4 regions of the Actinomadura sp. 3N508 genome follow, and region 2 is predicted to be linked to each of the others. Evidence: riboswitches for the same ligand, from Rfam matches in the RefSeq annotation. Region 2 holds a riboswitch; each other region holds the start of a gene.
The links. A riboswitch is a leader RNA that binds a small molecule or an ion and turns the genes downstream of it on or off. The one in region 2 is predicted to bind cyclic di-AMP.
Positions count from the first base shown of each region.

Region 1: it holds a riboswitch for cyclic di-AMP, as region 2 does, so the genes downstream of both, ACH34S_RS14865 (CHAP domain-containing protein) here and ACH34S_RS41550 (NlpC/P60 family protein) in region 2, are expected to answer to the same signal.
Region 3: it holds a riboswitch for cyclic di-AMP, as region 2 does, so the genes downstream of both, ACH34S_RS26060 (glycoside hydrolase family 25 protein) here and ACH34S_RS41550 (NlpC/P60 family protein) in region 2, are expected to answer to the same signal.
Region 4: it holds a riboswitch for cyclic di-AMP, as region 2 does, so the genes downstream of both, ACH34S_RS26405 (NlpC/P60 family protein) here and ACH34S_RS41550 (NlpC/P60 family protein) in region 2, are expected to answer to the same signal.

Region 1 is NZ_JBIRAX010000003.1:760,300-767,883, reverse strand. It holds gene ACH34S_RS14870 (hypothetical protein) at 1-1,295, opposite strand, end outside; gene ACH34S_RS14875 (M48 family metallopeptidase) at 1-3, opposite strand, end outside; gene ACH34S_RS14865 (CHAP domain-containing protein) at 1,338-2,159, opposite strand; cyclic di-AMP (ydaO/yuaA leader) riboswitch at 2,169-2,340, opposite strand; cyclic di-AMP (ydaO/yuaA leader) riboswitch at 2,469-2,670, opposite strand; gene ACH34S_RS14860 (NlpC/P60 family protein) at 3,168-4,211, opposite strand; gene ACH34S_RS14855 (NYN domain-containing protein) at 4,415-5,692, opposite strand; gene ACH34S_RS14850 (DEDD exonuclease domain-containing protein) at 6,016-7,584, shown strand, end outside.
Region 2 is NZ_JBIRAX010000024.1:13,950-21,533, forward strand. It holds gene ACH34S_RS41530 (hypothetical protein) at 1-1,159, shown strand, start outside; gene ACH34S_RS41535 (DUF4396 domain-containing protein) at 1,741-2,292, shown strand; gene ACH34S_RS41540 (BlaI/MecI/CopY family transcriptional regulator) at 2,338-2,733, shown strand; gene ACH34S_RS41545 (M56 family metallopeptidase) at 2,738-3,673, shown strand; cyclic di-AMP (ydaO/yuaA leader) riboswitch at 3,787-3,927, shown strand; gene ACH34S_RS41550 (NlpC/P60 family protein) at 3,931-4,974, shown strand; gene ACH34S_RS41555 (DUF6153 family protein) at 5,077-5,481, shown strand; gene ACH34S_RS41560 (DUF305 domain-containing protein) at 5,552-6,175, shown strand; gene ACH34S_RS41565 (transposase) at 6,782-7,153, opposite strand; partial or broken gene ACH34S_RS41570 (transposase) at 7,128-7,214, opposite strand; gene ACH34S_RS41575 (transposase) at 7,276-7,584, opposite strand, start outside.
Region 3 is NZ_JBIRAX010000007.1:374,424-382,007, reverse strand. It holds gene ACH34S_RS26095 (SDR family NAD(P)-dependent oxidoreductase) at 1-538, shown strand, start outside; gene ACH34S_RS26090 (YciI family protein) at 538-846, shown strand; gene ACH34S_RS26085 (purine-cytosine permease family protein) at 900-2,369, opposite strand; gene ACH34S_RS26080 (FadR/GntR family transcriptional regulator) at 2,544-3,290, opposite strand; gene ACH34S_RS26075 (hypothetical protein) at 3,376-3,561, opposite strand; gene ACH34S_RS26070 (sensor histidine kinase) at 3,664-4,809, shown strand; gene ACH34S_RS26065 (response regulator) at 4,812-5,441, shown strand; cyclic di-AMP (ydaO/yuaA leader) riboswitch at 5,555-5,696, shown strand; gene ACH34S_RS26060 (glycoside hydrolase family 25 protein) at 5,759-6,505, shown strand; gene ACH34S_RS26055 (hypothetical protein) at 6,610-7,083, opposite strand; gene lhgO (L-2-hydroxyglutarate oxidase) at 7,253-7,584, shown strand, end outside.
Region 4 is NZ_JBIRAX010000007.1:440,442-448,025, reverse strand. It holds gene ACH34S_RS26415 (multicopper oxidase domain-containing protein) at 1-2,966, opposite strand, end outside; gene ACH34S_RS26410 (DUF4360 domain-containing protein) at 3,452-4,108, shown strand; gene ACH34S_RS26405 (NlpC/P60 family protein) at 4,288-4,947, opposite strand; cyclic di-AMP (ydaO/yuaA leader) riboswitch at 4,955-5,097, opposite strand; gene ACH34S_RS26400 (hypothetical protein) at 5,655-6,038, opposite strand; gene ACH34S_RS26395 (M20/M25/M40 family metallo-hydrolase) at 6,286-7,584, shown strand, end outside.

The sequences.
Region 1 (7,584 bases), on a different contig from region 2:
CACGTGAGCTCCTTCTTCAGGTAGTCGCGCCATCGGGCGGTGAAGCCCGCCCGGGTGAGACCCAGCACCTCCCGCAGCGCGGTGGCCTCCGGGACGCGCCCGGCGGTCCGGTAGAGCCGCACGAGCGTCGCCTCACCGTACCGGTCGGCGATCATCCGGCAGGCGAGCCAGGCCTCCTGGTAGGCCTGGCTGAGGCGCGCCGAGCCGCCGGCGAACGCGCCCGAGGCGGGCAGCGCGGACGGGATCCGCCCCGCCGCCACCTCGCGGCGCAGCTCGCCCGCCGCGGCCCGGACCCCGATCTTCGACCCGCGATAGGCGACATAGTCGGCGAAGCCCTCGACGAGCCACCCCGGCGTCCTGCGGTCGCGGGCGGCGCCGGTCGCGACGTGCGTCAGCTCGTGGGTGAGGACGACGTCGCGCCCGACGTCGTTCAGTCGGCCGAAGGTGCCGGGGGAGACGATGACGCGGTCGCCGCCCGGACCCCGGCCCCCGCCGGCGGGCGGGACGATGGTCGCGAGCGCGGCGATCTCGTCGAGGCGCTGCCCGGGACCGGCGAGCGCGGACGCGAGGGCGGCGCCGGCGGGCACGAGCGCGACGGCCCGCCGCGCCCATCCCGTGCCCGCGACGTCGCTGACGACCGGCACTGCCTCGTCCAGGCGTCTCGCGATCTCGCCGAGGCCGGTGGCGTCCCCGATGACGAGGCTCGCGCGGCCCCCGACGACCGACAGGGGGCCGCCGGCCCAGATCTCGGCGTCGTCGTGGAAACCGTGGGACGAGCCGTCGCCGACGATCGTCCAGGTGCCGGAGCGCTGGGCCAGGGCCAGGTACCCGGTGCGGACCACGTCGCCTCGGTCGAAACCGCGCAGCCTGTAGCGCACATTGACGCGGACGACCGTGGCGCCGCTCTCCGCGTCCGCGGCCTGGACGGTCACGACCTGTTCGCGCCAACCGTGCAGGGGGAGCTTGCGGAGGTTGTCGTAGAGGCGGGACTGGGCGGCCTGGAACGCGGCGGGCGCGGAGCCTACCGTCGCGAGGAAGGCCGTCCGGTCACCGGACTTCACGGCCCGCGCGCGGTTGCCGAGGACGGCCGCCGCGTCACCGGCCTCGTACCGGCCCATTGCTCTGGTCTCGTGGCTCGGGGGCGTCTCTTCGCGGCCGGAGCGAGTGGCGAGGAGGCCCGTGACGCCGCCGAGAAGCACCCCGGCCCCGCCCACGCCGAGGGCCAATGCCCTGCGCCGCGTGACGGGGCCGCCGGGGCCGCCGGGGGCGTCGTCCGCGCCGGAGCCGTCTTCCATGCGCGCGATCCTATGCAGGGCGCGGGGGCGGCGAGCCGGGCGTCACGACTTGTAGTCGGGGTATCCGTAGCCGACGATGTCGCTGCTCGAGCGCTGCTTGATCCGGACCGCGTTGCCGGTGTTGCCCTCGACGGCCTCGATCGTGTCGTCGTCGACCTTCTTGATCACCATGCCGACGTGCCGGATGGCGCCGCTGGACTTGCGGCCGTCCCACGCGAAGAAGACGATCGCGCCGGGCCTGGGCTCGGTGCCCCAGCGGCCGTTGGCCTGGAACCAGCGGGCGTGGGCGACGGTCCAGGCGTCGCTGCCGATCTGGTCGGTGAAGCCGATCTGCTCGCCGATCCAGGAGATGAACATGTCGCACCAGTTCGCGTCGCCGTAGCCGCCGAGGGAGCCGCCGTCGCGTGCGAGCGTCTCCTGCGCGCGGGACGTACCCATGTACCACTTCTGGAACTTGGTCTCGCCGCCGCCGTTCTCCGCGATCCCCACCTGCGACCTGGCGAGCCTGATGGCCTCCGCGGCGGTGGGCCGCGATTTCGCGGCCGCCTTTCCGGCCGGCTTCGCCGGTGCACCGCCGCCCTTGGCGGTCGCGTTCTTCCTGGTGCTGTTCCTGCGGTTCGGCTCGTCCTTCTTGTGGTCCTTGGACGCGGTCACGCGCGCGTCCTTCCCGGTGGCCGCCATCTCGGAGGACGTGTTCGTGGCGGGCAGCGGCCCGAACGGCAATACCGACGCGTGCGCGGTGGCCGCGGCGGTGCCGAGGACGGCGGCGCCGACGACGACGCCGCCGGTCGCCCGCCATGTGATGGTCCGGGTGCTGGGCTTGCGGTGCCTGCCCGGGGTCTTCTTGCGGTTGATGCCTGGCACGGGGGGATCTCCTCGACTTCCATGCCGCCTACCGGGTTAGCTGACGGGTTCGGGCGTGGAAGCCGCCCTACGGCCCGCACGCGGGCAGGCCGATTCACCCCGAAAGGACACAGGTGGGTCCCCGGCTCCGCGTCCCGCCGCGCATGCGCAGGGCGGTCCGCGGACTCGGCGATGGCGGCCCGGGGGCGGGCGCGCCGGTCGGATGGGGATACTCCGGCGGGCGGATCGCCCGCGCGAAGCGCACAGGGATGAGGTGGGCGTGGTCGCACGAGGGCGACCACGCCCAGGTAACGCTGCGGGTTTCACTCCTTCGTCTCTTCCGGACGCCTACCGGGTTAGCTGACGGGTTCGGGCGAGGAAGTGGCCCTACGGCGGGCTCTCACCGGATCGTTCCGGGAGGGCGCACCGATTCACCCCGGGCGCCGGGAATTGCCGTCCAGGGACGGTCCCTGGACTCCGGCGGTTATGGGTCCCCGGTTCCGCGCGTCGGCGGATTCGGCGCTGCCGCTGCGATCCTGGGGGCGATATGGGGCCCGTGCGCGGGACCTGTCTCCCGCGTGCGAAAGAGCGGCGCCTGATGTTGTGTGCGGACGGCGGCCCGTCACCGGGACCGTCCGGCGCCTGACCCTCGGGGCCGCCGCGGCAGCGCTCTCAGCGCCATGCACGCTGCGGGCGTGCGCACGTCGGCTGGGGTCGGGCGAGGTCTGCGTGAGACCGTCGCGGCACCGTCGCGGTGCCGCGGGCGACGCGTGGAGCGCGCCGCCGGGAGGGGAGAGGCGCGTGGCTCGCGCCGCCCGTCACGCGGCGGAGGAATGCGCCGCGCGGGCCGCGGCACCTGGTGGGCGTCGCGGGGGCCACGGCGTCTGGAGGGCGCCGCGAGTGGTGACAAGGTACCAAAGCCCCAACAGAAGGCAAACCCCCACAAAATCAACAACGGACCAGGTCAAAGCCTGGTCCGTTGGTGAAGACGGTCCGTCCGGCCGCGCGAGCGGCGGGCGGAGCGGGACGTCAGGGACGCCCGGCGCCGTAGTAGTTGCTCAGGTAGTAGCCCGAGGTGATGCTCACTTCCTGGACGTTCTTGCCCGTGCTCGGGGCGTGGACCATCTTCCCGTTGCCCGCGTAGATGCCGACATGGCCGAGACCGCTGAAGAACACCAGGTCGCCGGGCTGCAGGTCGCTCTTGTCCACCCGCCTGGTGGCGGCGTACTGGGAGTTGGTGGTGCGGGTGATGCTGACGCCCGCCGCCCCCCATGCCTTCATGGTCAGGCCGGAGCAGTCGTAGGTGCCGGGGCCCTCGGCGCCGTACTGGTACGGCTTGCCGATCTGGGCGTAGGCGAACTGGAGCGCCGCGCGTGCCGAGCCGCTGGCGGGGCCGTTGTAGCTGCGACCGCCGCCACCGCCGCCGGAGGACGTGCCGCCGCCGAGCCGCCTGACCAGCGCCTCCTGCTTCTTGACCTTCTGGTCCAGTTCCTTCTTCTGCTTCTGCAGCTCGTCCGACTTGGACTTCACCTCGTCGTAGGCGGACTTGGCCACGGCCTGCTCGCGGCGCAGCCGCTGCGCGGTGGCGAGGAACTGGGTGAGCTGGGAGGCGCGGTCCTGCGACAGGTGCGAGAAGACCGCCGCCTGGTCGAGGACGGCCTGCGGGTCGCTGCTGCCGACGAAGCCGGTGACGTCCGTCGACTCGCCGTTCTTGTACGCGTCCGCCGCCATCTGGGCGATCTTGGAGCGCTGCTGCTCGAAGGTCGTCTCCTCGCGCTTGCTCGCCTTCGTCGCGGCGTCCAGCTTCTTCTTGGCGATCTTGAGCTTCTCGCGGTTCTGGTTGTACTGCTCGACCTTCTTGTCCATCTCCTCGTTGAGCTGGGTCAGCTTCTTCTCCGCCTGGGCCCTGGTCGGCCTGGGGTCGGCGGCGGCCGGGGCCACCAGCGGAGATGCGAGGGTGGCGGTCACGGCCAGGCAGGTGATAGCCGCCAGGCGACGGGAGATGCCGCTGATCGCCGAGCCGCCTCTACGGTCACGCCGCTGTTCCGGTGCCCCGATGAGTTCTTTGGCCACGGTCGGTATCGCCCCTCTCGTCCACGACGTCAGCGGACGACATTAGCGAGGGTCAACAACCGTCACAACCGATACGTCACTCTTTGATCGACATCCTTGGACATTGTCCACCTACTGTGACTTGCGACTCACTGAGGGCGAGACTTCCCTTATTAGGACTTTATGGCCACCTTATGGCCCGCCGCTTCACGAGCCGGTCTGGCTCACGACCGGCCGAGCCGCCGGAGCAGCAGCGTGGACGGGCACGGCCGGGCGTTCGCGCGCCGCGCCGCGTCCGCCACCTCCCGGTCGGAGGAGACCACCACGACCGCGCGGCCCTGCGGCTCCGCCCGCACCAGCTCGCCGATCAGCTCGTCCGCGGTCTGCCCCGGCCGGCTGAACAGCACCCGGACGCCGCGCGGCGCCGAGATCGCGACCGGCGCGTCCAGCTCCGCGCCGTCGAACACGCACGTCACCTCGGCGCGGGTCTGCGCGGCGAGCCCGCCGAGCCCCGACAGCAGCCGGGTGCGCTGGTCCGACAGCGGCAGCTCCCCGTACCCGGTCTTGGTGACGTTGTAGCCGTCCACGACGAGATGCACGCGCGGCAGCGTCAGCAGCCGGTCCAGCAGCTGCGGGTCGCTGTCGGACAGCGCCCGGCCCGGCAGCGCGCGGTGCGCCTGCCGGTCGGGCTCCAGCGCGCCGACCGCGTCCGCCGGACGCTCGATCGTGGACGGCAGCGCCAGCTCCCGCCGGACGCCCTGCGCCGCGTCCACCAGCGTGTCGAGCAGCATCCGCAGCCGGACGTCCTCGACGTTGCGGCCCTCCCGCGCGGCCCGCTTGGCGGCCTCCGCCGCGGCCTCGGCCTGGGCGGCGCGGGCGCGCAGCTTGCGCAGCTCCTTCTCGGACGCGGCGGTCGACTCCCGCGCGGCGGCCAGCGACCGCTCGGCCTCCGCCGCGGCCGCGGCGGCGCGCTCCTCCGCGGCGCGGAACCTGGTGCGCGCCTCGTGCAGCTTGCGCCGCAGCTCCGCGACCTCGGCCTTGCTCTCGCGCAGCTCGGCGCGCAGCCGGTCCAGCTCCCCGGCGCGGGCGGTGCGGGCGGCGGCCAGCTCCGCCTTCAGCGCGGTGACCCGCCGCTCGGCCGCCTCCTCCTCCGAGGCGCTGGCGGAGCGTTCCAGCTCTTCTCTGGCGGACTCGACCAGCTCCGTCCAGCCTTCGGGGCGCAGCAGGTAGGCCAGCGTCGCGACCCGGACCGGGTCGGCGGCGGGCGGGACGTCGCGGCCCTCGACCGCCGCCACGAGGTCGGCCTGCCCGTCGCGCAGCGGCTCGGCGACGCGGCGCCGGAAGCCGTCGTCCTTCTCCAGCGCCGCCGCGATGTGCTGCCCGGCGAGCTTGGCGCGCTTGCGGCGCTCGAACCGGGCGAACGGGCGCAGCGGCGCGGGGACGTCGTCGGCCGGCAGTGCCCCGATCACCTCGGCGGCGACCTCCACGACCGCCTGCCGCACGGCCTCCGGCAGCGGCCTGCGCAGCTTCTCCCGGCGGGCCTCGGGGCAGCCGCCCCCGGCGGGACGCGCCGTTTCCGCGGGTTCCTCGTCGCCGGGGGTCGCTTCGGGGCCGCTGTCGATGATCCCGCTCCTTCCGGGCTGCGCCGCCGGTGGGCTGTGTCTTCCCGAGCCGTCCGCACCCTAACCAGGGCGAACGTGTGATCGGACGGATGCGCCCGGCCTCCCCGAACCGTCCCCGCCGCCCCCGCCGGGCGGGACGTGCCGGCGCCCCTCAACCCTAGCGGGCCCGGCTTCTGTCGGTGGTGTCCTCTACGGTCGCGCACATGACGGCTGCGCACGGTGTTCAGGCGGGCGGTGTCCAGACGGCCGGAGTCCAGGGAACTCTGGACGACCTCGGCACGCCACTGTCCGGGGTCACCTTCGTGGTGGTCGACCTGGAGACCACGGGCGGCTCCGTCGCCGACTCGGCCATCACCGAGATCGGCGCGGTGAAGGTGCGCGGGGGAGAGGAGCTCGGCGAGCTCGGCACGCTCGTCGACCCCGGCGGGCCCGTCCCGCCGTTCATCACCGCGCTCACCGGCATCACCACCGCGATGGTGACCGCCGCGCCGAAGATCGAGTCGGTGCTGCCCGCGTTCCTGGAGTTCGCGCGCGGCTGCGTGCTCGTCGCGCACAACGCCTCGTTCGACATCGGCTTCCTCAAGGCCGCGTGCGCCGAGAACGGGTACGCCTGGCCCGCGTTCGCCGTCGTCGACACCGTCGACCTCGCGCGCCGCGTCCTGTCCAAGGACGAGGTGCCCAACTGCAAGCTCAGCACCCTCTCCCGCTTCTTCCGGACGGCGAACGAGCCCACGCACCGCGCCCTCGCCGACGCCCGCGCCACCGTCGAGGTCCTGCACGGGCTGATCGAGCGGCTCGGGTCGTTCGGCGTCACCTCGCTTGAGGAGATGAAGAGCTTCGCCAAGGCGCCGACCCCGGAGCAGCGCCGCAAACGGCACCTCGCCGACGACGTCCCGAGCGTCCCCGGCGTCTACCTGTTCGAAGACTCCTCCGGCGAGGTCCTGTACGTCGGCAAGAGCGGCGACCTGCGCTCCCGCGTGCGCAGCTACTTCACCGGCTCGGAGACGCGCTGGCGGGTCCGGGAGATGGTCGGCATCGCCGAGAACGTCCGGACGATCGAGTGCGCCACCGGGCTGGAGGCCGAGGTCCGCGAGCTGCGGCTGATCGCCGAGCACAAGCCGCGCTACAACCGCCGCTCCAAGTTCCCCGAGCGGGCGATCTGGCTGAAGCTGACCGTGGAGCCGTTCCCGCGGCTGTCGATCGTCCGCGAGTGCCGCGCCGACGGCGCCCGCTACCTCGGGCCGATCTCGTCCCGGCGGCAGGCCGAAGAGGCCCGCGCGGCGCTGCACGAGGCCGTGCCGCTGCGCCAGTGCACCCAGCGGCTCACGCTCCGGATCATCGAGACCGGCAAGGCGCGCGCGTGCGCGCTCGCCGAGATCGGGCGGTGCGGCGCGCCCTGCGACGGCCGCGAGTCCGCCGACGCCTACGCCGTCCACGTCGGGACGGCCCGCTCGGTCATGGAGGGCGACGTGCGTCCCGTCGTCGCCGCCGCGCAGGTCCGCATCGACCGGCTCGCGTCCGAGCTGCGCTACGAGGAGGCGGGCGCCCAGCGCGACCGGATCGCCGCGTTCGTCCGCGCCGCGGCGCGCGGGCAGCGCCTCGCCGCGCTCGCGCGCCTTCCCGAGCTGGTCGCGGCGCGTCCCGCGTTCGACGGCGGCTGGGAGCTGGCGGTGGTGCGCTACGGGCGGCTCGCCGCAGCGGGGAACGTTCCGCCGCGCGCGGCACCCCGCCCCTACGTCGACGCGCTCATCGCCACCGCCGAGACGGTGTTC
Region 2 (7,584 bases):
GGCGCAGGTGCCCGAATTCGGCCGCCGTCTGACGGCCCGCTTCAACGCCCCCGCCGGGACCATCCAGACCTTCGCCGAAGCCTCCTTCAAGCACGGCGACGGTAAGGTCCGCCCCGACGGGGTCCTGCGTGTGGCCAGGGCCGGCCGGATCTGGACCGCGCTGATCGAGACCAAGACCGGCGGCAATCCCCTCAAGGCCGACCAGGTCGAGGCCTATCTGAGCGTGGCGGCCCGGCACGGCTACGAAACCGTGATCACGTTGTCCAACGACCTGGCCTTGGACAACGAGCATCCCTTGAAGGTCGACAAGCGGCTGTTGCGCAAGGTCGCTCTGCGCCACCTGTCCTGGGCCGAGGTCGCGCACGAGGCCGAGATGCTCTGCCTCCACGACGGCGCGGCAAACCCCGTTCACGCCTGGCTACTGAGCGAGCTACTGCATTACCTGCGTCAGGACAACGCCGACTGCCAGGGCTTCCGGGACATGGACGCCGCCTGGGTCCCGGTACGCAATGCCGTCACCAGGGGCACGCTGCGTCTGGGTGATCGGCGCGCGATGCAGGTGGCCGAGAGCTGGGAGAAACTGATCCGGCAACTGTGTCTGCGCCTGAGCGGTGAGACGGGCTTGGCCATCGCCCCCGTCCTCCGCAAACGACGCGACGGAGATGCCTCGGTGCGACGCCTGCAGACCGTGACCTCCCTGGTGGAGTCCGGTCGCATGAGTGCCGAAATCCGAATCCCCAACGCCGGCGGCCCGGTCCTCCTCGAAGCCGACCTGCGCACCGGGCAGATCGAAACCACGGTCGAAGTCCCCGCCGCAGCCCGCGCCCGTCCCCTGACCCGCGTCCAATGGCTGCTACGCCACCTCAACAACGCCCCGGCCGAACTCCGCATCGAAGCACTCGCCCCCAAACAAAAGACCGGCCCCTGCGACCTGCTGAAAAACCTCCTCACCGAGCCCGGCCTTCTCATCCCCGAGGACACGCCACAGATCGACACCTTTCGCCTGACCCTCGCGACCGGGCTGGGAACCAAACGCGGCACCGAAGAAGCCGGCTTCGTCCGCAGCATCGACACAGCCATGGACCGCTTTTACCAGGAAATACTCCAGGTCCTGAAACTCGAAGCTATGCCCGCTGGCGAGGCCAGGGGCGCCAGCTGAAATCTGGCCTCACCGCACCCGCGCGCACCAAATGATTTGCATATCAATTATCCCGAACTGCAACGTGTTCCCGCTCAAGGCCTCGTCTGCCTCGCCGTCCGATCACAAACGCAGGAGACTTTAAGATTGGCCAGTTCAGCGGGATGAGGGTCCTTTCGTCGCACTTTCGGGCTCCGAGTCATGATGTGAACCCGTCGAGGCGTGTGGCACCGAGGAGTCCTACCGTTCAGGTAACGCGTCCAGGGAGAAGACCTGCCGTGCTGTTCGGGATCGCGGGGGCCGCGCCGCCGCGGTACTGCTTGCGGCATGGGTCGGCACCTCCGCGTCGGCGCCCTCAACGAATGCCTCCGTTTGGCGACGCTAAGGCGCAACACGGCGTCGCGATCATCGCCGGGGCACTGACGAACCCGTCACCTGAGCTGGGACGTCCGTGCCTCGCGTGCGACGGGCACCACCGCATGATGAGTAGGGAAGTGATCTCAGTCTCGGGCGGTTCCCGCCGGTACCACGGGCGGGCGCGCAACCTCCTACAGCTTGTAGGGCATACTCCAGGCAATCAGACAAGCGGCTGGAGATCGGTGATGACCACCCAAGACAGACGCAAGGCGGATGAGAGCGGCATGCCTGGGGGCACTGCCTCGCACAGCGGGCATCACGGACACGATGCGGGGCATGCCTCTCACGGCCACGGCGGGTCGGTCTCCTGGACGATGGCGGCCCAGGCGACGTTGCATTGCCTGACCGGCTGTGCCATCGGTGAAGTGCTCGGCATGGTGATCGGGACAGCACTCGGTTGGTCGAATGTGGCGACGATCGCCCTTGCAGTCGTGCTGGCGTTCATGTTCGGTTACGCGTTGACGATGCGCGGTGTGCTGAGGGCCGGGCTCTCGCTGCGAGCCGCTTTCAAGGTCGCCTTGGCCGCCGACACGGTGTCGATCGCGGTCATGGAGGTGCTGGACAACGCAACGATGGTGATGATCCCTGGAGCCATGCACGCGGGCCCGGCGAGCGTGAAGTTCTGGGGCGCCTTGGCCATCGCGTTCCTCGTCGCGTTCGTCCTCACCACACCGCTGAACCGCTGGATGATCGGACGGGGCAAGGGGCACGCCGTCGTCCACCAGTACCACCATTGAGAGCGCCCCGGCCAGAAAGGCGGTCTCCGGCACAATGTCTGCGGAATGGAGGTGGGCTACGTGGCTGGATTGGGGGGATCGCTTGAGCGTTCCATCATGGACGTGCTCTGGGACGCGTCCGGTCCGCTGCGGGTTCGTGAGTTGCTGGCCAAGCTGAATGAGAACAGCGACAAGGCGCTCGCCTACAACACGGTCCAGACCGTCGCCGAGCGGCTGGCGCAGAAGGGACTGCTGCAGCGCACCCAGGACGGGCTGGCGTTCCGCTACTCCCCCACGCGCGCGCGGGAGGAGTACGCGGTCGAGCTGATGCTCGACGCGCTCATCGAGTCTCCCGACCACGGAAGCATCCTCGCCCGGTTCGCCGAGAGCGTCCCACCTGAGGACGCGCGTCACCTGCTGGAAGCCCTACGCCGCCGCACGGCCGACTCCGAGGACGGGTGACAGCGTGATCTATCTCGTGATCGGCCTGGTCTCCACCGCGGCCCTGCTGGGCTGCCTGGCGGGGCCGGTCCTCGCTCGGGTCGGGCGTCCCGCCGCGCACCCGGTGATCGCCATCGCCTGTTGGGTCGCGGCTTTGGCCGGGACGGTCATCGCCGGTGTCGGCGTCGTCGCGGCGGCTTTGCTGGCGCCGCCGGCGCCCGGTCATGGCGCCCTGGAGTGGTTGCGGGGCTGCCTTCCGCATCACCGGGACGAGGCGATCATCATGGCGGCGGCCGCCAGCCTGGTCCTGCTGGTGGCCTGCTGCGCCAGAGTGGCGCACGGTCTGCCCCGGGTCGGACGTGCGGTGCGTCACCGGCGCCGGCATCGGGAGATGCTCCGGCTCGTCGCCACCGAGCATGAGGGGCATGAGGACGTTCTCGTCCTGGACCACCCCGTTCCCGTGGCCTATTCGCTGCCTGCCAGGCGAAAGGCGATCGTGGTCAGCACCGGTGCGCAGGAACTCCTCAGCGCTGAGGAGTTCGACGCGGTCCTGGTGCATGAACGAGCCCACGTGCGCCAGCGTCATCACGCGCTGCTGCTCATGCTCGATCTCGTGCACGCCCTCCTGCCGTGGCCGCCCACCGTCCGGCGGGCGAAGAAGAACCTTCCGCTGCTGCTGGAGATGGCCGCCGATGATGCGGCGGCGCGGGCATGCGGCAGGCGGACGCTGGTCGACGCCCTGCACCGGCTCGCGGCGACACCGGGGGTAGCCGGCGCTCTCGGCGCCGCGGGCCCGTCGACGGGAGGGCTGGCGGAGCGCGTACTGCGGCTGGAGACCACCGAGGTGAGCAGACCGCGCCGGGCCGCCAAGGCCGCCGCTTCCGCCTTCGTCACGCTCGCCGTCGCCGCTCCCCTCGCCGCCGCGACCGCGACGATCGCGGAACTGTCCCACATCTGCTGAGACCGCTGGGGCGTTTTGTCGTCATCGACTACTTGGGTGGCGAATGAGGCCACTATCTCCTACGCTTCGTAGGAGGTCGTAGCGAGGCGTCCCCGCCGGGGACGGCGACGGCCGCGCCGAAACTCCCGGATCCACAGGGTCCGGGGAACCGGGGAACCGTTTCTCCACCTGGGGTGAATCCGCTCCCGCGAGCGGCAGGGCGACTCCGGCCCGAACCCGGCAGCTCACCCGGTAGGCGGTACAGGAGAGGACACCACATGCAGCGACGAGCTGCCGGACACCTGACGTCGGCCCGCCGCCGGGTCATCACGGGCACGGCCTGGACGGCGTCGATCGCCCTGTCCGCGAGCCTCCTCGCTCCCCCACCGGCCTCTGCCGAGCCGCAGCCGACCCGCAAAGAGCTGACCGAGCAGCAGAAGAAGCTCGCCGACGACGCGGAGAAGCTCAGCGAGCAGTACAACGGATTGCGCGTACGGCTGCAGCAGGCCCAGCGCGCCGCCAAGGTCTCCGAGGCCAACGCCGCGCGCCAGAAGAAGGCCCTCGACGAGGCCCGAGCCCACATCGTCAGGCTCGCCGCCGACAGCTACAAGAACGGTCCTGCGGACCCGGCGGTCGCATTCGCCTCCGCCGGTGACCCGCAGGCCGTCCTGGACAAGTCGGCCACCCTCAACTACTTCGCCCAGCGGGACAGCATCCGCCTCACCCAGCTGCTGCAGACGATGCAGGCCGCCGAACACGCCCGCAAGTCCGCCGAAGCCCGGACGAGGCAGGTCCGCGAACTCACCGACCAGGCCAAGAAGAAGCACAAGGAACTGCAGGCCAAACTGAAGAAGGTCGAAGCCAAGCTGGGCTTCGGCCCCGGCGCCCGCACAGGTGCGGGTCCGGCCGTGAACGTCGACCCGGGCGGCGCCTCGGCCAAGGCCATGGGCGCGGTCCGGGCCGCCTTGAGCCAGCGCGGCGTCCCGTACTCCTGGGGCGGCGGCAGCGCGTCGGGCCCCACCTACGGCACCGCGCAGGGCGCCAACATCAGGGGCTTCGACTGCTCAGGACTGACGCTCTACGCCTACGCCCAGGTCGGCATCAGCCTCCCCCACTACACCGGCAGCCAGTTCACCGCCGGCACCCGCGTCTCGCAGAGCCAGCTCAGGCCCGGCGACCTGGTCTTCTTCCACAGCGACCTGCACCACATGGGCCTGTACATCGGCGGCGGCAAGATGGTGCACGCCCCGCAGACCGGCGACGTCGTCAAGATCAGCTCGATCTCCGGCCGCCCCTTCGCCGGTGGCGTCCGCGTCGCCTGATCACGTCTGATGCGGCCGATGACCCGAAGAGCGCGTGACCGGCCCGACTTCGGAGCAGGAGTGGGGCGGTTGAAGCGGTCACCGGAGCGCTGCCGACGAGCCTTGAAGCTGCCGGTCGGTCTGCTCCTGCTCCTCTGTGTGCTGGCGATGCACGGCTTCCAAGCGTCGCCGAGCCCGCGCGAGATGGCCGGAGTCGCACTGGCGGCGACGAGCCCCGTTCACGACGCGACGATGAGCGCGGCTGAGAATGCCGTGCCGTCCGCGGCGAAGGCCGTCCATCAGCCCTCGGGTAGAGATCATCCAGGTGGTCAGCACCAGGAACATCCGGGCGGTCAGGTCTGCCTTGCGATGCTGGTCCTGATCTCGTTCTTCGGAGCGATCGTCGCGCTGCTTCTGCGCGGGCCGGTGACCGTGGCCCGGCGTCTCCTGATCAGGGTCCGGATCCCGCTGGTGGGCCGGCCGCCACCGAGACCGTTCCTGCACCGGTTGAGCGTGTTGAGGCTGTGACAGGCCATCGGCGCCTTCATGGCACCCAGTTCCCTGACGTCACAGACTTCGACACGGAAGGTTCTCCATCATGAAGCGCGCTTTCGCGCTCGTCGCCGTCCCGGCGCTGACCATCAGCCTGGCCGCCTGCGGCGACAACGGCTCCGGCGACGGCAAGGACCCGATGGCCGGTCACTCGATGCCGACCAGCGCGTCGCCGTCCGCCAGTGAAGGCTCGCGGGGTCGGCACAACGAGCAGGACGTCATGTTCGCCCAGATGATGATCCCGCATCACCGCCAGGCGATCGAGATGGCCGATCTCGCCGTCACCCGCGCCGCGTCCCCCAAGGTGAAGTCCCTCGCCGCGGACATCAAGAAGGCCCAGGACCCGGAGATCAAGCAGCTGTCCGCCTGGCTGACCGGCTGGAGATCGTCCGTGCCCGCGCCCGGGACAGGCGGGACGGGCCACATGGGCCACGGCGGCATGGACGGCATGATGACCGACCAGGAGATGAAGGATCTGCAAGGCGCCCAAGGCGCGGCCTTCGACAAGACGTTCCTGGAAATGATGATCAAGCATCACCAGGGTGCCGTCACGATGGCTAAGGCCGAGCAGTCCTCCGGGCGGTTCCCGGCGGCCATGAAGTTGGCCGGGGACATCGTGTCCACCCAGACCGCCGAGATCACCAAGATGCAGAACCTGCTCAAGCAGTAGGTACCTCGCGCAGCAGCTCATGAACGGGCGAGGCCGCCGCGCCTCGCCCGTTCCGTCTGCGGTACTCGTTGGATGGGCAGGCGCGGAACAAAGGGTCTTCAGGCATTTCGCCTGGTCCGCGTCGTTCTCCGGCAGGCTGGGATCGGGCCGACGGTGCGCCGCCCGTGCGGACATCCGGCGAGTGACCTGACAAGCAAGATTCGAGCCGGTCCGCCCCAGGAAGAGTCACTAGGCGTGTTGCTCGACGTCGATCTCCGCGCGGAGGCCCCGCGGATTGACCCGCTGAACGCCGTGCTGGCCGCTCTGTTCGTCCTGCCTTTCTGGTCGGATGGCTGGCCGGTGCGCTCGTGCGGGCCGCGTGGGCGGTGCTGAGCACGACATGGGCGACGCCGACCGTCGGGTTCCGGAGCGCGCGGGGTGCTGGCGGGAACGAGCCCGGCTGATGGACCTGGTCGAGCAGGTCGCTGAATTTCTCAAGCGGTTCAGATCGTGACGTACGTCTTGTTTGACCTCAGCTCGAAGAATCGGCCGATCCGACTCCAAAGCCAGCCGCACGGCCCGCTCCCGGAGCTCCTGAGGGTACTTACGTGGTGCTGCCATCGACGGTCATTCTCCTCCCTGCCAGCCAAGATCATGACTGGCTTGAAGGACGTCATCGAACCCGGGGCACCTCAGTCCTCCCGGGCCCGTCCGTGCGCGGCGGCGTTCGTCGCTTTGCATGACGCGCCAGATGTGGTCGGTCAGGCGGCGTTTGGCTTCCTTGGGGGTCTTGCCTTCCGCGATCTTGCGGTCGTAGTAGGCGCGGCCAGCGGTGTGGCGCATGCGGATCTGGATGACGGCGATGGTGTGCAGCACGGCGTTGAGCTGCCGGTCTCCGCTGCAGGAGAGCCGGTGGCGGGCTCTGCCGGCGCTGGCGATCTCGATCGGTGCGGTGCCGCAGTAGCTGGCGAAGGCGGCAGGGGGTGGGGAAGCGGCCAGCGCGTCCGGTGCGTGCGATCAGCCGGGCGGCCATCACTGGCCCGATCCCGGGCGTGTCCATCAGCGTGCTGCCCGCCTTGGTGACGGCCTGCTGGAGCAGTTGAGCGTTGGCGGCCAGTTGCTCATCCAGCCGGTGGATGTCGGCTGCCAGGTCCTTGGCCAGTTGCTTGCGGACGTGCTCGACCGGCCCGGCTGCCGCACGGCGCGCTGCAGAGCCGCCGCCGAGTCGACAGCTGGGCGGGCGCACCACCGGGCAGCAGGCCCCGCAGCAACGTGTGCAGCTGGTTGACCGCACGCACCCGGGTCTGGGTGAGGTTGACGCGCCGTTCGTCCAGCAGCGCCAGCGCCGTGGTGTGGTCTTCGGCGTCCACCGGGCAGGCGTCACCCTGGGTGGCCGCGCTCGTCGCCGCCGCTGCGGCATCGATCTGGTC
Region 3 (7,584 bases), on a different contig from region 2:
GGCCTGGAGCGAGCTCATGGCGACCGTGCGAGCCGACCACGGGGGCGTCGACATCCTGGTGAACAACGCCGGGGTGTGGCTCCACGCGGGCCTGGCCGACACCTCGCCCGAGCAGTACCGGCGGGTCGTCGAGGTCAACCAGACCGGCGTCTACCTGGGCATGTACGCGGTCGCGCCGCTGATGCGGGCGGCGGGCGGCGGCTCGATCATCAACACCTGCTCTACGGCGGGCCTCAAGGGCGGCGGCATGCCGTTCGCCTACGCCGCCAGCAAATGGGCCGTGCGCGGCATGACCCGCACCGCCGCGTGGGAGCTGGCCGCGGACGGCATCCGGGTCAACGCGATCTGCCCCGGCGTCATCGACACCCCGATGATCGAGGGCGGCGCGGAGAACCGGGCACGGCTGGCCGGGTTCATCCCGTCCGGGCGGCTCGGCACCCCCGAGGAGATCGCCGACCTGGTCGTGTTCCTGGCCGGGGACGGCAGCCGCTACATCTCCGGCGCCGAGATCGCCATCGACGCCGCGTTCACCGCCTGATGCCGGCGTCCTCCCCGCATTACGTGGTGCTCTGCCGGGACGTGCCCGATTCGGCCTCCCTGCGCCGGGCCGTCCTGGCGGAGCACCGCCGTTACGTGGACGAGCGCGCCGACCTGATCAAGCTGTCCGGCCCGCTCCTGGACGAGGACCGCGTGACCCGCCGCGGCCAGCTCTTCGTGCTGGAGGTCCCGGACCGGGAGGCGGCGGAGGCGTTCATCGCCGCCGACCCGTTCACCCGCGCCGGCGTCTTCGCCACCGTCGAGATCGACCCGCTGCTCCCGATCTTCGGCGACGGCCGCCGCACCTGACGGCCGCCGCACCTGACGGCCGCCGCTCCCGACGGCCGTCGCACCTGGCGGGCTCAGCTTCCCTGCTCCACCGGCTCCAGCCCGGCGGCCTGGTCCTTGACCGGCTCCTCCGTCCGCCGGTGGACGGGCTCGCTCCCGGCCGCGACGACCGGCCACCGCCGCCGCGCCACCGCCATGGAGGCCAGGTAGAGCGCGCCGACCGTCACCGCCGTCACGACGATGTTCAGGTACTGCGCCGGCACCGTCGTGTTGATGAAGTAGCCGGCGACCACCCAGAACAGCGCGATCCAGTTGAAGCCCCGCCAGTAGGCGTAGCGGGAGTCGGTGCGGAACAGGGCGGGCACGTCCAGCCGGGTCTTCAGCAGGATCGCGTAGTGGGCGACGAAGACACCGGCCATGGGCGCGAACAGGTCGGCCAGGTACTCCATATAGCTCGTGTAGTTGTCGACCAGGCCGGGTGCGAGCGAGGCGCCGAGGCCGATCACGCCGACGAACAGCGTCCCCCAGAAGCGGCCGATGCGGGAGAACAGCGTGGTGATCGCCAGCCCGGCCGTGTAGAGGTTCTGGACGTTGATCGTCCAGTTGTCCAGGACGATGTAGACGAGGATCAGCAGGAGCAGCCAGACCGCGCCCTGGGTGGCGGTCACGATCACGTCGAAGGCGTTGTCGCTGTCGCCCTGCACGGCCGCGACGGCGTACCCGCCCAGGAACGAGCAGATCAGCTGGCCGACGACCGCCGCCAGGAACGTGCCGATCCACATGTCGACGCGGGTGCGCGAGTAGCGGCAGAAGTCGGCCGCGTCGGTGAAGTTGGAGAACCACGCGGCGGCCATGCTGGTGGTCCACAGCGCGATCAGCGCGACCTTGCCGTGGCCGGTCCCGGCGAAGGAGAACACCGCGTCGGCGTGGAAGCTCTCCTTGGGATAGGTCATCAGCATGATGACGATGACCACGGAGAACGCGATCTTCAAAACGAACGCGACCCGGGACAGCGCCTTCAGCGAGCCGTACCCGACCGTCGCCACCAGGATCTGGAAGACGGCGAAGCAGACGATGATCAGCGACTGGGAGATCTCCCGGTCGAGCAGGGAGCGCAGCACCGCCGCGATCCCGATGCCGCCCGCGACGGTCTGGAACGCGAACCAGTACACGCTGGACACCGCGCGCAGCACCGAGGTGACGGCGGCGCCGCGCGTCCCGAACACCGCGCGCATGCTCACCAGGCCGGGGATGCCGTAGTCGACGCCGACGGTGGCGGCGACCAGGTAGGCGCTGAAGCCGACCACGATGCTGAGGAAGCCGGTGAGGGTCGCCTCCCACAGCGACATCCCGGCGGCGATCAGCGCACCGCTGATCACGATGGTGCCGGGGTTGACGACGAAGTTCAGGACCATGGCGAAGATGTCCCACCAGCGGACGGTCCGCAGCTCGTCCGGGACCACCTCGGCCCCGAACTGCTCGACCCGTTTCGGCTGGCGGTACCTCTTGGCAAGTGCGTCTTCGACGTGTTGTGAGTCCGTCATCTCCCCGCTCCCGCCCCTGGTCACATGTAATACATGTGCTGACCTTACCTATGTGGGTTGCGGGTGACAATGCCCACGGCACGCCGTTCACCTGCGACTTTAGGGTCGATGCCGGGAATGCCGAAACCGGCCGGTGCCGCGCACCGGCCGGTGAAAGGGGGCTGGCGGAAGGGCTCAGCCCTTGCCGGGAAGGTCCTCGTACCACTCGCGGATCGCCAGCATGTGCTTCTGCATGGCCTTGCGCGCCCGGGCCGCGTCCCGGCTCTTCAGCGCGGTCACGATGGCCTGGTGGTCGCGGATGGAGCGGGTGAGCTGGCCCTCGCGCGAGAACGTCGCGGGACGGGACTCGGTCATGACGTCGTTGAGCTCGCCGAGCAGCCGCGGCAGCAGCTCGCCGCCGGTGGCCCGCGCGATGGACAGGTGGAACTCCACGTCCAGCCGCGACACCTCGGCGAGGTTCGGCTTGTCCTGCGCGGCCGCAGCCTGGAAGACCTCCTGGGCCCGCTCGATCTCGGCCAGGCCCTCGTCGGTCGCGTGCTCGGCGACCTCGGCCGCGGCCAGCTCGTCGAGGGCGCCGCGGACCTTGTTCAGCTCGATGAGCTCGTCGCGGTGCAGCTCCAGGTACTTGGCGAACGGCTCGGCGTACTGCTCGTTGATGCTCTTGCGGACGAACGCGCCCCGCCCGTGCCGGATCTCGATGATCTTCATCGCCTCCAGGCCGGCGAGCGCCTCGCGCACGCTGACCCGGCTGACGCCGAACGTGTCGCACAGCACCCGCTCGGAGGGCAGCATGGCCCCGGCCGGGATGTCGCCGCGCTCGATCGCCCCCAGCAGCTGCTCGCGCACCTGCTGGGTCGGGCTCGTACGCTCGACCGCGGTGAACCCGCCCATGCCGGGGGACGCCTCGTACTTGGCGGTCATGACCTTCGCTCCTCCGCTGGGCGCGCCGCGACCTACGGACATGCGTCACTGGCGGCGAAAGCAGCATACCAGCACATGTGACATGTCAGGCCACTGCATTTCCAAGTCCCGGCCAACTTCGAGACAGGCCCTGGCCGGCGCCCGCGTCCAGCAGGTGGGCGACCACCTGCTGGTGGTTCGGGCCGCCGTCGCCGAGGATGATCGCCTCCAGCAGCGCGGTCCAGCCGAGGTCGTTCACGTGGTCGACCTTGATGGACGTCGTCCGCAGCACTTCCCGCACGTAGGCGGCGCGGCCGGATCAATCGATCGGCTGATGCGCGGCCCGCCGGGGCGGGCGAGGCTTGCGCCGATGCGGGACGGGGAGACAGGGGACGTGACCAGGACCGAAGGCCGGATCCGGCTGGCGATGCACGCCGGGTTCTTCCTGCTGCTGGCCGCGTCCGCGTCCCGGTTCGTGGCCGGGCACGGGCTGGACGGCGCCACGCCGCTGGTGCTCACGCTCACGGGGGTGCTCGGCGCCGGTTACGCGCTCGGCGTCGCCTTCTGGGACGCGCTCGGCCGCCACGGGCGCCTCGCCTGGCTGGGCGCCGTGGTCGCGTGCTGGCTGGCGCTGGTCGGCGCCGCCCCGAGCTTCGCCTGGTGCGCGGTCCCGCTGTTCTTCGCCGCGCTGCGGCTGCTGTCGCCGCGCGCCGCCATCGCCGCCGTCGTGGTGATCACCGGTGCGGTGATCTTCGCGGGCCTCTACCTCGCGGACCGCGTGGACCCGAGCCTGGTGCTCGCCCCGATCGCGGTCGCCGCGATGGCCGCCGTCATCTTCCTGGAGCTGCAGCGGCTCGTCGGCGAGCTCGTCCGCACCCGCGGCGAGCTGGCCGACACGCAGCGCGCGGCGGGCGTCCTGGAGGAGCGCGAACGGCTGTCCCGCGAGATCCACGACACGCTCGCGCAGGGCCTGGCCAGCATGGAGATCCTGCTCCAGGCGGCCGACCGGCAGTGGGACACCTCGCCGGCGGACGCCCGCCGCCATCTGCGGCAGGCCGCCGACGCCGCCGCCGCGAACCTTGACGAGGCGCGCCATTTCGTCTGGGCGCTGGCCCCGCCCGCGCTGGCGTCCGGGTCCCTGCTCGCGGCGCTCGGCGAGCTGGCCGGGGCCGGGCCGGAGGCGGGCCCGCGGGTACGGTTCCGGACGGAGGGGGACGAGTACCCGGTGGACGTCGAGGTGCAGGCCGTGCTGCTCCGCGTCGCGCAGGGCGCCGTCGCCAACGCGCGCGAGCACGCGGACGCGGCCACGATCATGATCACGCTGACCTTTCTCGACGACGCCGTGTCCCTGGACGTCGCCGACGACGGCACCGGGTTCGACCCCGGGGCGGCCGCGTCCGCCAGGGGACGCGGGTACGGGCTCCGCGCCATGCGGGACCGGCTCGCCGAGGTCGGCGGCTCCCTCGCGGTCGAGAGCGCCCCGGGCGCCGGGACGGTCATCGCCGCCACGGTCCCCCGTGAACGGGAGCACGGGGAGTGACCGTGGTCCGGGTGACGATCGTGGACGACCATCCCGTCGTCCGGGCCGGGCTGCGCGCCCTGCTCGGCGGCGAGCCGGACCTAGAGGTGGTCGCGGAGGCGGCGGACGGCGAGGAGGCGGTCCGGCTGGCCGGGGCCGTCCCGACCGACCTCGTCCTGATGGACCTGCAGCTCGGCGCGGGCATCGACGGCGTCGAGGCGACCCGCCGCATCCTCGCGCTGCCGGACCCGCCGCGTGTCCTCGTCCTCACCACCTACGACTCCGACGCCGACATCTCCCGCGCGATCGCGGTCGGCGCGGCGGGCTACCTGCTCAAGGCGGGCCCGCCGGACGAGCTGTTCCGCGGCATCCGCACGGCCGCGCGCGGCGAGACGGCGCTGTCGCCGGGGATCGCGTCCCGGCTGATGGACCGGATGCGCGAGCCCGCCCCGTCCCTCAGCCCCCGCGAGATCGAGATCCTCGAACTGCTGGCCGAGGGCCTGTCCAACCAGCGGATCGCGCGCCGCCTGTTCATCAGCGAGGCCACCGTCAAGACGCACCTGGTGCACATCTTCGCCAAGCTCGGCGTCGACACCCGCACGGCCGCCGTCACCGTGGCCGTCGAGCGGCGCCTCATCCGCCTCCCCGGCTGACCCGGGCCCGCCAACCGATGGGTCGATGCCCGTATCAACCCATCGGTTGATTTCGCCGTTCTCGTTTGCCGCCACCCATTTCCCGTGCTTAGTGTCCGCTGCACCGGCCGAAATCCGGCCGGACGCCGAATTCCCGAAAAAGGGAAGCCGGGGACCCAGGTTCGTTAGGGGTGAATCCGCTGGTCCGCCAGCGGTAGGGCCGTCTCCTGGCCCGAACCCGTCAGCTAACCCGGCAGGCGGAAAAGGAGAGGTGGACGCCGGTGCGAACGGGCATCCAGAAAACGATGAGAACGCGCGGCCGCCGCAGAATGCTGCTGATGGGTTCGGTGCTCGCCGCCGGGGTGATCACTCCCCTGGCCGTCACCGCAGGGACCGCGGACGCGCCCGAGACCGGCACCACGGCGGGGACCGCCGCCGCACCCGTCATCGAGAAGGCGGCCCCGCCCGAGGCGAAGGCAGAGGCGCCGCCCGCGGCCGGCGCCCGCCCTTATGGGGTGGACGTCTCGCACCACGACAAGGGATTCGACTGGAGCCGGCAGAAGCCCGGTTTCGGTATCGCTAAGGCCACCGAGGGCACCGCGCACAAGGACACGACCTTCACCCGCAACTGGACCCAGATCAAGCAGAACAGCCTGGTCAGGGGTGCCTACCATTACGGGCGTCCGCAGAACGATCCCGTCCGGGAGGCCGATCACTATCTCCGGGTGGTGACGTCCGCCGGGCTGGCGAAGGGCGACCTGCTCATCCTCGACCTGGAGACCACGGACGGCCGCTCGACGCGCGAGGTGAACGACTGGGCCAAACGCTGGCTGGAACGCGTCGAGCAGAAGACCGGCGTCAAGCCGATGTTCTACAGTTCCCGTTCCTTCGCGGAGGAGCACGGCAAGGGCCTCGGCGAATACCCGCTGTGGGTCGCGCACTATGGACGGTCTCCCGGCAAGGTCAGCGCGCCTTCGCCGTGGAAGCAGTGGACCATCCACCAGTACGCGGCCACCGACCACGACCACAACGTGTCCCGCCTGTCCGCCGACCAGCTCCGCCAGCTCGGCTACAAGGCCGCCTGACCTCTGAGGCCCGATGCGGGCGGTGGCGAAGAACCGCCGCCGCCCGCATCGCCATTTCCGGCAGGGCGTCACGGCCCAAAGAGCCGTGTCAACCATTCCCCCGGCTAGAGCCCCGTCAGGCATTCGGCCAGGCGGTCGATGACCGATGTCGAGTAGGCGCTGTCGGCGTCCGGGGTGACGATCGTGACCAGGAAGAGGTCCGTGCCGACGAGCGTGACCTCGTGGGGGGCGAATCCCAGGCCGTTGTCGCCGTACGGATTCTCCAGGACCCGGGCCCTGAGCCGTGGTACCCGGCAGGGCTCGAAGCTGATCATCAATGGGCCGGTGCCGGTGGGGGACAGGTGGTAGCCGTCCTCGTCCCACCTCTGGATCATCTCCTCGTCCTCGGCGACGAGCACTTCGGCCCGGCCGGTGGGGATCTCGCGGCCCGCGCCCCAGGGGCGGAAGGACGGGTCGTCCCCCGGCTCGACCGCGACGCGCAGGTCCGGCCGGTCCCGGTGCAGCCGGTCCAGGAAGCGTCGCACGGCGCGGGACGGGGATTGCGCGCAGACGAGCACGGTGTCGTATCCGGTGATCACCCTAGGATCCAACCCTGTTCCGGCGCCCGACGCGTCCCTTGGCATCTCGACCGCCGTCGTTTACGCACCCGGAATCCCGCCGCGGCTGCCCGCCGGGACACGCATCCCCGTCTGGCGGGACGGCACCCACCGCGTCCGGTGGCCGGAGGCCGCACGTCAGGATGGACGTATGGCTGACGAGATCACCGGCATCGTCGGGGCGGGCATCATCGGGCTGGCGCTCGGCCGGGAGATCGCCGCGCGCCGCCCGGGGACGCGCGTGGTCGTGCTGGAGAAAGAGGACCGCGTCGCCGTTCACCAGACCGGCCACAACTCCGGGGTCGTCCACGCGGGCATCTACTACAGGCCCGGCAGCCTCAAAGCGGAACTGTGCACGCGCGGCAAGGCCATGCTGCGCGAGTACTGCGCGGAGCGGCGGCTCCCCTACGACGAGTGCGGCAAGCTCGTCGTCGCCGTCGACGAGGCGGACCTCGCCCGCCTGGACGACCTCGAAGCCCGCGC
Region 4 (7,584 bases), on a different contig from region 2:
TCCGGCGGGGCGTCCACCTCGTTCGAGAGCGTCAGCTCCACCCACTCCCCGGCCCGGCAGCGCAGCACGAGCGGCTCGCCCTCCGGTGCGCCGTCGACCGCGTAGACCAGGCCGAACGGGTCGCTGCGCCGGTCGCTGTAGTGGATCTCGCGGGCGAGCGCCCGCACCCGGTAGCGGCGGACCTCGCGCGCGTCGAACGGCGGCGGCCCCTCGTCGGTGAACGCGTCCGGCAGCGGCGGGAGATCGTCCCGCACCTCCTCGTGGAGGCGGAACAGGCCCCAGCAGCCGAGCCACGTGTCGTCGATGGCCGAGAACGCCCACATGTGGTCGCCCGCGCTGTGCGTCGGGTCGATGTGCAGGCTGAACGCCTCGGAGATGCCGAGGGTCTGCTGCGAGCGCAGCGGCGAGCGCGGATCGTCGCGCCAGGCGTGCCAGCGCATGCCGTGCACGGTGAACCCGTGCTGCTCCTCGTGCGACCCCTGGTAGAGGCGGACGCGGAGCCGCTCGCCCGGATAGGCGTGCAGCAGCGGCGTCTGCGGGTCGCCGTGCACGTCGCTGGAGAACCAGTCGGCCGGGTCGCCGGGCCGCTCGTGCAGCGGCTCGCACCGGTACCCGACGGCCATGGTGCCCTGGTCGTCGAGGGCGCCGGGGAAGGCGGGCGGGTTGATCGGCTCGCCCTTCTCCCCGGCGCCGTGCTTGATCAGCGGGACGAAGTCGGCGACCGGGATCACCTGCTCGCGGAACGCGGTCCCGTCCGGCAGCTTCACCACGGCCTGGGCCGCGTTGCGGACCTCCCGGCCGTGGTCGCGCGGGTCGACCCAGACGGCGCCCTCCGGTTCGGCGATCATGGAGCCGAACAGGCCGTGCCGCTGCCGCTCGTTGGCGAGCAGGTGGTCGTGGAAGAAGACGACGCCGAACTCCTCGTCGCAGTACCACCGGTACATCCAGGAGCGGTAGCGCTCGTGGTCCTCCGGACCGGCGTCGGCGGTGGTCGTCCCGGACAGGTAGTTCCAGCCGACGCTGGCGCCGTCCGACACCAGCGGGTCGAACTTCACCAGGTGGACGTGCAGCCCGCATTCCGGCTGGAACGGCAGGACGGCGTCGAACGCGGTCTCCTCGTGGCAGCCCGGGGGGAGCGCGTTGGTCAGGGTGAACTCGACGACCTCGCCCTTGCGGGCGCGGATCGCGATCGGCTCGATCTTCCGGGTGCCCTTGGCGAGCTCCTTCCGGAAGTTCTCGACCCCGCCCGCGGCGTCGACCTCCTCCTTCAGGGCGAAGAAGACGCCGCGATGGTCATGCCAGGTCTCCTTGTGCCCGCCGCCGTCGCCGTCGTGGCCCGCGCCTTCGCCGTCGTGGCCGCCTCCGTGGTCGCGGCTCTCGAAGTAGTGGATCGTGCCCTGCATGACGACGAGGTGGTAGCGGCGGACGGGCGCGTCCGGGTCCAGGGTGATCTTGGTGAACGCCTCGCCCGGCTGCGGGTCGGGGACGAACGCCGCCCGCTCCAGCGCGGACGGCTCCCGTCCCATGCCCTCCGGCATCGAGGGGGTGCGCGGCGGGCGGGGCGACTTCTGCGGGAACGTTCCCTCGATGAACGCCGGGAAGCCCGGACGCTCGGCGGTGGCGGCGGGCGGCGCCGGGCGTCCCGGGAGCGGGCGGAGCGGCGCGATGGGCGTGCCGTCCGGGTAGCGTCCGGCGCCGTCCTGGAGGACGTCGAAGACCCGCCACATCCCCCACATGCCGGAGTGGAAATGCGGATAGAGGTGGCAGTGGAAGATGATGTCGCCGGTCGCCGCCTGCACCGAGCCCGCGCCGCCGATCGGCTCGATCGTGAACGCCTGCTGCGGGCTGATCGTGACGGAGTCGATGATGGGCGACTCGCCGTGCCCGGGGACGGCCCGCCACTGGTGCAGGTGGAGGTGGAAGACGTGCGTCTCCTTCACCCCGGCATGGACCAGCCTGATCTTCGACGGGTCGCCGCCGTAGGCGCGGAAGATCGGCGTGTCCGGGTCGCCGAACAGCCAGGAGCTGTGGTGCTGCTCCTCGCCGACGATCGCGTCCCGCGCCGGGTCGATCTCGCCCGCCTCGAGCATCCGCTCGTAGGCGAGCGACCGCCAGCCCATCGGCTCGGTGCGGTAGCTCATGAGCATCATCGAGGCGGCGTGCTCGTTCTGTACGGATTCGTCCCCGTGGCCACCGCCGTTGCCGTGGCCGCCGCCGTGGCCGTCGTGGTCGGGGAACAGCACGGGCGCGAGCCGCTCGCCGCCCGCCGCGGGCGCGTGCGTGTGCGGGCGCGGCCGGTCGCACTCGTAGAGCGGGTGCGGCGGCAGGACGGGATTGTCGTTGGGCGACTCGTCCTGCATGAACAGCGCGTACTCGCGGAAGCTCTCCTGCCCCGGGACGTGGACGTCGGCGTACAGGCCGTCCAGTAGCGGGTCGCCGGTGACCGGGTCGGTCCAGGTGGCGCCCTCGGGCTCGACGATCAGCGCGCCGAACAGCCCGTGCGACTGGGAGCCGTGCTCGCCGCCGCGGAGGTCGGCGAGGTCGCCGAAGAAGAACACGCCCTCGTGGACGGCGTCCCACTCGTAGACGATCGAGCCGCCCGGCGCGACGGCCGAGTCCGGGTTCCGGCCGACGGCGCCCCCGTCGGCGGCCATGACCCGGTGCCCGACGCCCTTGGCGTGGATCCCGGCCCGCTGCCGCAGCTCGTTGCGGAACCGGACGACGACCCGCTCGCCGACGCGCGCCCGCAGCACCAGCGGGCGGACGAGCGGATGCGGGTCGGGAAGCAGTTCCGGGTGCTCCAGCGGGTCGGGGAAGGGCGTCGGAAAACTGTCCCTGACCTTGTTGAGCTCGGTCTCGTGCTCGGCTAGCGTGAAGATCATTCCGTTGCGGTCGTGGTCGCCGTGCGCGTCGAAGACGATGGGAACGTGCAGCGCGACGACGTCGTACACCCTCTTCACGGGCATCTGTGAATTCCCCCTGAAACTCCCGTTGTCTCGGCGGCCGCCGGCCCTCTGCCGGCGGCGGCCATCGGCCTGCGCGGGGTGTGCGGGGTTTGCGAGCTGCGCGGGGCGTGCGGGGTTTGCGGGGTCCACTGCGCGGGATGCGCGAGGTGCTGACAGGTATGACGAACTGGGCAGTCAAGATGTTCCGCCCCAATCTGGTCAGCGTCCATCCAGTGCGCGCGGCGGCTCTCGGCGAGTGCCGAAAACGCGGTAAGGCCCGGCCTTAAAGGGCTTAGAAAACGCAATGTTAATTGTTAATAAGACGCAAAGGCAAAGTGTTGACCAAGTCAGCGCGACCCGAATACCCTCTCGGATGATTCTCCAGACCGAGAGAATCGCCATTGACGTGTTGACGTCAAAGTCACCGCAAATCCGCTGGTAAAACCACCGGCGCGATGCGTGTGCGGCGAAGGCGTCGACCACGAACCCCCTGAGAGATCCGACCCATGAAGAACGCCACACGTACGGCGATCGCGGTGGGCGCTGCCCTGCTCCTCCCCATGCTGGCGACCGCCACCACCGCCTCCGCCTCCATCGATCCCCCCGCCTCCGACGCCGCTCCGGTGCCCAGCAAGGTCACCATCGGCGTCGAGACCATCAACGGCTCCGGCTGCCCCGCCGGCACCACGAAGGTCACCCCCTCGCACGGCAACACCGCCTTCACCGTCACCTACGAGAAGTACGTGGCCTGGGCGGGCGACAACGCGCCGTCGACGGATTTCCGGAAGAACTGTCAGCTCAGCGTGCAGGTCGACGCGCCGGAGGGCTACACCTACGCGGTCGTCGGGATCGAGTCCCGCGGCTATGCCCACCTCGAGGCCGGGGCCACCGCGATCCGCCGCACGAACTACTACTTCCAGGGCAACTCTGAGTCGCAGACCGTCACGCACACGCTCAAGGGCCCGTTCGACGACGACTGGAAGTTCGCCGACAAGACCGACTCCCAGGGCCGGGTCTACAAGCCCTGCGGCAAGGACCGCAACCTGAACATCAACACCGAACTGCGGGTGGACAAGGGCGACTCGACCAAGTCCAGTTTCATCGCAATGGAATCCGCGCGCGGGAACTCCGTCTACCACCTCGTGTGGAAACGCTGCGACTGATACCCGGCGGACCGAAAAGGCGAGCCTGATCGGATGGTCGCCATCTGATCACGCAACGTCGCCGAATTCGGACAGATCATGAACCGGAGGGGGAGGCGCCCGCGCCTCCCCCTCCGGCCGCCTTGACTCGCGCATGCGAACGCCCGGCCGAGGGGTACCCGGCCGGGCGTTGCCTTGCGTTATGTGAGTTTCTTCGGGCGGTAGGCCTTGTACTCGCTGCCGGAGTCAAGGCCGTAGTCGCGCTCCCGGTAGTCGGTGCCGTACCGGCCCCGCTGCTCGTACGCCCAGTAGGACGTGCGCTCCTTGTTCGACCACTTCTCGAAGATGACGACGTGGCGCGTGGTGTTGGTGCCCTGGGCGTCCATGACGAGGTCGCCCTTCTTCAGCTCGTCCATGGTGATGCGCTCGGTGTACTCGGACGAGGTGAGGCCCTGGGTGTTGGGGCCCGGCTTCTCCAGCCCCAGCGTCATCGAGACGAAGCCGGAGCAGTCGGCGCGGTACCCGTTGTGGCTGCGGAGCTGGCTGTAGCGCACCCGGTCGCCCGTGCCCGGGTTCCAGGTCTTGGCCCGCTCGATCACCTGGGACCGGGCGTCCAGCGTGGTGGACTTCTTGGCGTCGGCCTTCTTGCGGGACGCTTCCGGCGCGCCCTTCTGCTGGCCGGGGAGGACTCCGACGGCGGCGACCTGGTCGCCGGCGCGCGCGCCGGAGCCCGGGTCGGAGTCGGACCCGATCGACGCCTGCGCGGTGCCCGCGACCACGCCGAAGAAGGCGAGGCCGAACAGCGCGCCGGTGGCACGGGGTCCTAGGGGAAAGCGGTTCTTGGAGTGCTTGCCTGTCAAGGGGTCTCCTTGGCTTCCAGGACGCCTACCGGGTTAGCTGACGGGTTCGGACGTGGAAGTCGTCCTTCGACCTGGGGGCAGGCCGATTCACCCCAGTGCAAGATGTGGGTCCCCGGCTCCGCGCGACGGCGGACTCGGCGTTGCCGCTGCGATCCTGAGGGCATGACGGCCCATCCGCGGGACCCTTGTGTCCCGCGTGCGAAAGAGCGGCGCTGATGGTGCGGCGCCCCAGGAGGGGGCGCAGCTCTGCGAACCGGTCCTGGTTTCGCTCAGCGCCCGCACGTCGGCGTGCGCATGGCCGGGCTGAGGAACGGGGTCTCGGGGAGACCGCACGGCAGGACCGTCACGAGACGACGCGTGGGTCGCGCCGCCGCCACCCCCGTCCGGCGACGCCGTCCGGGGGACCGTGTCCGGACGGACACGGTGCGGCAAAACGCCTGGCGGGCGCCTTGATGAGCGACAAGCTACTCCGTACCCCAATAGAAGGCAAACCCGGACAAAATCAACAACACCCCAGCTCAGCCCCCACCTCAGCCACGGCTGCGGGTCGTGCGGCCGGAGGCGCCCCGCGCCGGAGGTCGCACGACCCGACGACGCGGGCGACCGGAGCGACGCCGCACACGCCCGTCACGGGCACGGCAGACCGCAGGGGCGGCATGAGGATCGCCTGCGTCGCGACGGGGGTTCTAGGGGGTCGCCCCCCTGGGCTAACAGGGCGGGGCTAGGGCGGTGATGCCGCGGGCTTGTGCCACTGCGTTTGCGGCCCATGCGCCTGACTGCGGGCCCGGAGGGAAGTGGGTCGTGTGGTGGAAGCCGGGGCCGGTGACGGAGACGGTCACGAAGCCCAGGTAGCGGCGCTCCTTCATCAGCAGGAAGAGCAGGCCCAGCAGGCAGAACCAGGCGAAGACGATCGCCAGGACGATGGCCACCACCGGGATTCCCTCGGTCACCTGGGTGGAGTCCTGGATGGTCCAGGTGGCGCCGTGCAGCGGGTAACTCCCGTACGGGAGGATGACGTGCGTGCCCGTCAGCGAGATATCGCCGATTTGCAGCAGGACGGGGTCGGCTCCGCCGTGTGGAATCGGATACATCCACTCACCTCTGTTCGAATGAGGTCCGTCGCCGTGAGTGATGGTCCCACGCTATTGCGGTCAGTAACAGGGGCTGCGCTTGATCACGTTTGAGTTGCGGAGCGATCAGCCGTCCTTGTCGGAATTGGGGTGCTTTCGTAGATTCTCGTGGGAACGGGGGCCCTGTTCCTCGCGGCGCCGTCATTCGTCACCGGCCGAGACCCGGTCCGGAACGGGTATGCGCCCCGATCTCCCCGAGGAGACGCCCATGACCGAGGTCAATCGCCGTGACCTGCTTGCCGGAGCCGCGGCCTTCGCCGGATTCGCCACCGTCGGGCTGCTGCCCGGCACCGCCGCCGCCGCGACCCGGCAGCGCCCCGGCGCGCTGCTGCCGCCCTCCCTCACCACCGGCGACAAGGCCGTGGTCGCCCGCATCGACGTCCGCCGGGCGCTGAAGCACCTGAAGGTGCTCAGCGACGGGATCGGCTGGCGCATCGCCGGGACCGAGTCCGAGCACCGCGCCGCCCGCTACATCGCCGGCGTGCTGCGCGACCTCGGCTACAAGGTCGAGCTGCAGCCCTTCCCCGTCGCGGACAAGAACCTGGCGGAGATCCGCGCCAGGGGCGAGCGGCTCTGGCAGTCCAGCGCCTCGCTGCAGGGCGCGACCGGCGAAGTCCGCGGAACCGTGCTGGACGTGGGCAAGGTCGTCGAGGTCCCGGACGACGCGGACGGCAGGCTGGTGGTGTTCGACCGCATCCCCGGCAAGGAGACCGACCAGGCCAAGGCCGCCGCGGCCGCGGGGGCCAAGGCGGCGCTCATCATCAACGCGCGCTCGGACACCTTCCCCGAGCGCAAGCCCGCCTCGTTCGCCCCCGCCCTCGCCGAGCCGGTCGCGATCCCGGTCCTCGGCCTCGCGGGGTACCACGGTGAGCGGATCCGCGCGGGTGCCGAGCGGCTCTCCATCGAGGTCACCAAGCACACCGGGATGACGTCGTACAACGTCCTGGCGGAGCGGAAGGCGACGCTGCCCAACCCCGACGGCAAGGCCGTCATCGTCAGCGCCCACTACGACAGCGTTCCCGGGTCGCCCGGCGCCAACGACGACGGCAGCGGGACGGTCCTGTGCCTGGAGCTGGCGCGCGTCCTGCGGCGGCTGCCCACCCAGCAGGCGATCCGCATCTACCTGTGGGGCGCGGAGGAGAACGGCCTGATCGGCTCCCGCTACTACGTGAAGGGGCTGGACGAGACCGGCGTCAAGCAGATCACCGGCTGCTTCCAGAACGACATGGTCGCCACCAGCCACCCGCCCGCGGAGACGTACTGGCTGCTGTCCGTGGACGGCAAGGACAACACCACCACCGCCGCGGTGAACGCCGCCGCGGAACGGCTCGGCTACGTCGACCAGACGCAGGGCCCCACCGCCCGCGGCTCCAGCGACCACGAGGCCTTCTTCGAGCGCGGCATCGCCGCGGGCAACTTCAGCTGGCGCGGCAACGAGGCGCCCAGCCAGCTGGAGCCGATCTACCACACGCCCGAGGACACGATCGCCCAGAACATCAGCCTGAAG